DNA from 2 places in the Thalassotalea montiporae genome. Region 2 is predicted to be linked to the other one. Evidence: predicted binding sites of a transcription regulator. Region 2 holds the regulator's gene; the other holds the start of a gene.
The links. The regulator FliA, encoded in region 2, starts transcription of late flagellar genes. The targets are predictions, from matches to a motif close to CTAAAGNTNNNNNNNNNNNNGCCGATA.
Positions count from the first base shown of each region.

Region 1: a site for FliA is predicted at 1,239-1,265, ahead of ACSLUR_RS13005 (cytoplasmic protein). Genes of this name have one in related genera too.

Region 1 is NZ_JBQRUO010000004.1:44,991-48,404, forward strand. It holds gene ACSLUR_RS13000 (glyceraldehyde-3-phosphate dehydrogenase) at 1-1,104, shown strand, start outside; gene ACSLUR_RS13005 (cytoplasmic protein) at 1,318-1,518, shown strand; gene ACSLUR_RS13010 (TusE/DsrC/DsvC family sulfur relay protein) at 1,552-1,878, opposite strand; gene tusB (sulfurtransferase complex subunit TusB) at 1,880-2,173, opposite strand; gene tusC (sulfurtransferase complex subunit TusC) at 2,184-2,546, opposite strand; gene tusD (sulfurtransferase complex subunit TusD) at 2,543-2,908, opposite strand; gene ACSLUR_RS13030 (Bax inhibitor-1/YccA family protein) at 3,007-3,414, opposite strand, start outside.
Region 2 is NZ_JBQRUO010000001.1:983,538-986,951, reverse strand. It holds gene ACSLUR_RS04280 (chemotaxis protein CheA) at 1-131, opposite strand, end outside; gene ACSLUR_RS04275 (protein phosphatase CheZ) at 146-889, opposite strand; gene cheY (chemotaxis response regulator CheY) at 914-1,297, opposite strand; gene ACSLUR_RS04265 (RNA polymerase sigma factor FliA) at 1,343-2,062, opposite strand; gene ACSLUR_RS04260 (MinD/ParA family protein) at 2,082-2,924, opposite strand; gene flhF (flagellar biosynthesis GTPase FlhF) at 2,942-3,414, opposite strand, start outside.

The sequences.
Region 1 (3,414 bases), on a different contig from region 2:
GAACTTGCTGACAGTTTAGCTGTCAATAGTGAAGAGCCAGCAGCACAAGATGTAGTGCTTTATGGTTTTGGCCGTATCGGTCGTTTACTTGCTCGTTTGTTAATTGAAAAAACGGGCCCTTCGTCAAAATTACGTTTACGCGCCATTGTTATTCGCCCAGGTAAAGAAGGTGATTTAGCAAAACGTGCTAGTTTACTTCGTCGCGATTCTGTACATGGTTCGTTTAACGGTAGCATTACTATTGATGAAGAAAACAACGTTATCAAAGCTAACGGTGCTTTCATCCAAGTAATCTACGCGAAATCACCAGCTGATGTTGATTACACTGCATACGGTATTAACAATGCGCTAGTAGTTGATAATACCGGTATTTGGTCAGACGAAGAAGGTCTAGGCCAGCACTTACAATCAAACGGTGTGGCTAAAGTACTATTAACGGCACCAGCTAAAGGTGATATCAAGAACATTGTTTACGGTGTAAACCACGATATGATCTTAGCGGAAGATAAAATTGTGTCAGCGGCTAGCTGTACAACAAATGCAATCACGCCTGTACTTAAAGCGGTAAACGATAAGTTTGGTATTAAAAACGGCCACGTAGAAACGGTTCACTCGTACACTAACGACCAAAACTTAATTGATAACTACCACAAGTCGCCGCGTCGTGGTCGCAGTGCGCCACTTAACATGGTTATTACTTCTACAGGTGCAGCTAAAGCGGTTGCTAAGGCATTGCCTGAATTAAAAGGTTTATTAACGGGTAACGCGATCCGTGTTCCAACGCCAAATGTTTCTATGGCAATCATGAATTTAAACCTTAAAGAAGCAACTACCACTGACGGTTTAAATGATTACCTACGTGATATTTCATTAAACTCAGATCTACAAAACCAAGTAGATTACACAGCGTCAACTGAAATTGTATCAACGGATTTAGTTGGTTCTCGTTATGCGGGTGTTGTTGACTCTCAAGCAACGATTGTTGATGAAGATCGCGCTGTATTATACGTATGGTACGACAATGAATTTGGCTACAGTTGCCAAGTTGTGCGTGTTATGCAAGAAATGGCAGGTATCTTTGTACCAAACTTGCCAGCAGCATAAACTAGCATTTATGGATTACGATTAAAAAAGCGCTTCGGCGCTTTTTTTGTGCTTGTTGAAACTTAGGCAGCTTATTTCAACTAATAGTCAAAGCGATTTTAAAGAAATATTCACTGAGTTAGCCATTAAAAATATTAAAGCTTTGCGTAGTTTTTCCGATAAATAGATCAGGAACACTAACGTGTTAACAATGTCATGTAATGAGAGGTAGTTATGGCTTTAACCATCGGTTCTTCAACACCAGTGAATGTGGATGGTGGAAACGCACTAGAAGTAAAAGGTGCACAGCGAGAAAATAGTCAAACAGAAGTGGAAGGCCAGATCGCTGTTGATCTCATCGAATCTAGCCTTGCTGGTGGCCAAGTAAGCCCACCGACAGCGAGCTCGGGTAACAACATTAATATCAAAGTCTAACGTTTGTTTAAATCGCTCACTGATGTTAGCAAACTATATACAACGCGCAGGCTTTGGTAAGCCTGCGTATTTTGTTGCTTGCTTTGCAGGCCCTTCGGGAAACAATCGATATAAGTAACGGCTGTTTGCCTTTTCTTCACCGAATTCTTCTTTCATTGCTTTAGTTAGCGCGCGAATTGCTGGCGATGTGTTAAATTTCAGATAAAATTCGCGCACAAAGCGGATCACTTCCCAATGCGCTTCGGTCAACTCTACATCGTCTTGTTTTGCCAATTCAGGTGCGAGTTCCTCACTCCATTGTTGAAAATCGATTAAATAGCCGTGTTTATCGAGTTCTATTGTTTGATTGTTAAATTGCATACTATTGCCATGTAATAATTTGATTTGCAGCTTCAGTTAGTGCAACAAGTGCTGCCATTGAGATAAAATTCAACGCATCATCAGTCGCTAAACCTCGTGCCAAGTAGTGATGCTCGATCACAAAAAGGTTTTCTTTGCCCACTAAGGCTAAAGCGTTTTGTAGGATAGGGTGATTAATGTTGTAAACGCCGTCGTCTAATAAAATAATTCGGTCACTGCTTTTCATCACTGTTAAAGCATTCGTAAAACTATCGCTGCTAAATGAAGATGTTCGGATAAGGTGCAAACTTGCCATTGATAAACCTTTAGAATGTTAATACTGCGCTGTGTTCGCTAAGACGCTGCTGAATTACATCATCAGATAAAACCTCTACGCCATCAATTAATGAGCTCTTGTTTAATGAGCGTTTAGTTAATGATTCTTGGCTGACATAAACGTTTTCTATATCGTAGAACGACAATGCCGCGAAGGTTTTGGTAAAGTCTTTTACGTTTAATGTATTACCATCGCACTGTTGAAGTAACTGAAAAACACCATCGCCAACAAAAAATAGCGATATTTGTTGCTCATAACTGCCAAAGATAAGTGCTAGGTCTAACGCATCTTTACCATGACTAGTCGCAAAAGGTGCTTTCGTATTAATAACGGCTAGTGAAGTTGCACTCATAACTGAATCACCTTATCTGCTGTAGATGTCAGTTCTACCATTTCGCCCAAACCAGATACGGTAAATGCTGGATTTATATTTATTGCACCATCTTGGTCGGTTAAACCGCGTTTCTCACCCGCAGTTATGCACAAATGTAGCGCTACTTGGTGATCGTTATGAAGTTTCACAAAAGCGGCTGGCGCTTGGAATTCATCGTTAGGAATTGACGTTAATGTGCTCGCATTAAGCACACCGTCTTGATAGAAAAAAATACCGTTAATTTGATGCCCAGCCGTTAAAATTGATTCTGCAAATTCAATTACCGTGGCGGTATTGTTCTGATGGGGCGGGGTAGTCACTACCAAAGTATAAACAGACACAGATTTCCTAATAGCTCGTTGTCATAAAGTAAAAGTCGCAAATAAAAAAAGCCCCGTTTTAAAACGGGGCTTTATTATATATTAATATCAATTCAGAATTAATCGTCTGAATTAAATGCGCCTAATAGTTGAAGTAGGCTAACAAACAAGTTGTAAATGTTTAGGTATAACGACACTGTAGCGCGAATATAGTTGCGCTCACCGCCGTGAATAATGCGGCTAGTATCGAATAAAATTAAACCAGACATAATCATTACAATCGCAGCGTTTAACGCTAGTGATACTGCAGGAATAGCGAAGAAGATATTCGCGATACCAGCGATTAATACCACAATTAAGCCAACCATTAAGAAACCACCCATAAATGAGAAGTCTTTCTTACTTGTTAGTGCGTAGCCTGACAATGCAAAGAAAATTAATGCCGTGCCGCCTAACGCTTGCATAATTAATGATGGACCACCAGGTAGAGCAGCATACATATTAAGTAATGGCCCTAGTGAGGCGCC
Region 2 (3,414 bases):
ATAGCGTTCAGTAAATCAGCATTGTCAGGGTCATTTTCCAACTCAACAAGTTGCTCTGACAATGCTTCTAAAATTTCGCCTGCTTCTATTAAAAAATCCTGTAGAATTTCTTCATCCGCTTCAAAGGACATGCACCAAACTCCCGCTAAAATCCTAGGCTAGATAAGAGATCATCAACGTCATCTTGATCTGATACAACGTCGTCTCTCTCGTCTGTATTAACAATCGGCCCTTCAACTAGATTTTCACCAGTTTTAAGGGTTGCTTTTTCTTTTTGCTCATCTTCCGTCACACCAAAAGCTGTCAGCATATTAATCAAGCTTTCTTCCACTTCTCGTACAAGGTCAATTACTTTTCTAATCACTTGACCTGTTAAGTCTTGGAAATCTTGCGCCATTAATACGTCTGTCATTAGCGCGTGCATACGTTCGGTTTCTGATGATGTTGTTTTCAGCAATTTGTCGATATCTTTACAAAGTGCTTTAAACTCACCCAAATTCAGATCATTGTGCATCAGTTTTTGCCAAAGCGGATTAACAGCTTTGACTTGCTCTTGAATGGTATCAACAACTGGGAAAATGGATTCTACCGCGTCCATGGTCTTATTAGCCGCATCTTCTGTACGGCTAATAACATAATTTAAACGCTCTTTTGCATCAGGAATATCAGCATTGGCTAAGTCGTTTAGTCGTGAGTCCAATTGGAAATTCATCATTGAGTCATGCAATTGACGGGTCAACTTACCTATCTCTGCAAATAACTCTGAATTAATTGGGTTTTGAATATCAGCAAGTAATTGGTCAGCTTTTTCTTGCTGACCATTCTCGATAAATTCAACTAATGACTTGGCTTGTTCTAAAGTAATCTTTGCACTAGACAATTTACTCATGAAATTTCCTCGCGTTTAGCGCGTTTATCCTAAACGTTCAAAAATCTTGTCTAGTTTTTCCTTAAGGGTTGCAGCAGTGAAAGGTTTTACAATGTAACCGTTTACACCCGCTTGCGCCGCCATCACAATTTGCTCTTTCTTCGCTTCTGCAGTGATCAGAAGCACCGGAATGTGTGCTAACTTCTCATCAGCGCGAATTGCTTTCAAAAGATCGATACCTTGCATACCCGGCATGTTCCAGTCGGTCACTACAAAGTCAAAGTCACCGCCTTGTAACATAGGCAACGCTGTGCTGCCATCATCCGCTTCTTGAATATTAGTAAAGCCTAAATCGCGTAATAAGTTCTTAACAATTCTTCTCATTGTCGAGAAATCATCAACAACAAGTACTTTCATATTTTTATCCAAGGCACCCTCCGGTGAAATAAATCAATAAATTTCTATATATTCTACTTAACTTTGCCAAGATTGCATACGTGCTTTTAATCGATGCATTGCTTGACTATGAATTTGGCTCACTCTTGACTCACTAACGTCAAGAACTTGTCCAATTTCTTTTAAATTGAGCTCTTCGTCGTAATAGAGCGACAGTACTAAAGCTTCACGCTCAGGTAAAGTCGAAATACATTCTGTTAACGTTTTTTTAAAGGTTACATGTTCAATTGTATGATATGGATCATCTTCTTGAAATTCTTCATCAAAACTAAGCACATCATCAGTCACCCCTAAATCTTCGATGCCGATGATTTTTCCAGTGCTTACTTCATTAAGAATATGATGGTATTCATTCAGGGAGATATCAAGCTTATCAGCAACTTCCGAGTCTGTTACATCGCGACCAAGTTCACCTTCCAATGCTTTGATAGCATCGCTGATCATTCGGCTATTCTTGTGAACAGAACGAGGAGTCCAATCCCCTTTGCGAATTTCATCGAGCATAGCGCCGCGAATTCGAATGCCAGCAAATGTTTCAAAACTAGCGCCTTTGCTACCGTCAAAGTTGCTCGCAGCTTCCAATAGTCCAATCATGCCAGATTGAATTAGATCGTCAGCAATAACACTTGCCGGTAATCTGGCCAACAAGTGATAGGCAATACGTTTAACTAATACCGTGTGCTGTTCGATTAGTGCCGATTTATCAAGATAGCTAGTGTAAGCATTAGCTTTAACCACTATAACTCCCTATGAGGCGTTATTGCTCAAGCAATTGTTCGATAAAGAACTCTAAATGACCTGAAGGTCGGTTGGGAATAGGCCAACTGTTGATTTTACTTGCCAATTCGCTAAACGCTTTTGACGCTGCCGAATCTGGAAAAGCATCAACGATAGCTTTTTGCTTGCGCACCGATTTTCGAATGTTTTCATCAAATGGCACCACAGCAACCAACTCAATCGCGACATCCAGAAAACGATCTGTCACTTTAGTCAGTTTAGCAAATAACTGCTGCCCTTCTTTTGGGCTACGTACCATATTGGCAACCACTTTAAATTTAAATACACCGTGGTCGCGGCTTAATAATTTCATCAACGCGTAACAATCAGTGATTGAAGTAGGTTCGTCTGTTACTACTAACATCACATCTTGAGCGGCACGGGCAAAGCTAAGCACCATGTCTGAGATACCCGCTGCGGTATCAACAATCAGCACATCAAATTCAGTTTGCATATCGCTGAAGGCGCGAATTAGGCCAGCATGCTCTGATGGTGTTAAGTCCACCATGGATTGTGTGCCAGATGTCGCTGGAATGATCTTAATGCCAGCCGGACCTTCAATAATGATGTCATCAAGTTCGCAGTCACCACTGAGTACATGAGCAATGTTTTTCTGAACGCGCAGGCCAAGCATCACATCGACGTTTGCTAAGCCTAAGTCAGCATCGAGTACCAGTACCTTTTTGCCTTGTTTAGCCAGTGATATAGCGGTATTGAGTGAAACGTTAGTTTTACCTACCCCTCCCTTGCCTCCGGAAACTGCGATAACTTTGATTTGTCTTAAATCTTGCATTTTTCGTAAGCCGCTTGCTTGGTCAATCATCTACTACGTCTCAAAGGTTAACCAAAGGCAGCTGAGGCCATTGGTTGTCTATTAGCGCTAAAATTGAATCTTACCGCTGATTTGTTTGCTAATTTCTCTGCAAGACTAACTAATTTTTCAGCATTTGCAACTTTAATATCTTCTGGAACACGCTGACCGTCTGTTAGATAACCAATTGGTAAACCGTTTTGAATCGCAGTTGATAAGATTTCACCCATACTTAGGCTTTCATCTAGCTTAGTGAAAATGCAGCCACATAGTGGAATTTTCTTAAAGCGTTCAACGTTTTCCTGCATTACTGCTTGTTGCGTATTAGCCGCCAATACTAAGTAGTTTCTGATGCGAATACGTGAGTTCGCCACTAAGCCAGATAAGTTCTCAGCTAAGCGCATGTCACGTTGTCCCATACCTGCAGTATCGATCAAAATTAACTTCTTGCTGCTGTATTGCTGAATTAACTGTTCAAGTGCATCACTGTCTTTCGCTAGCT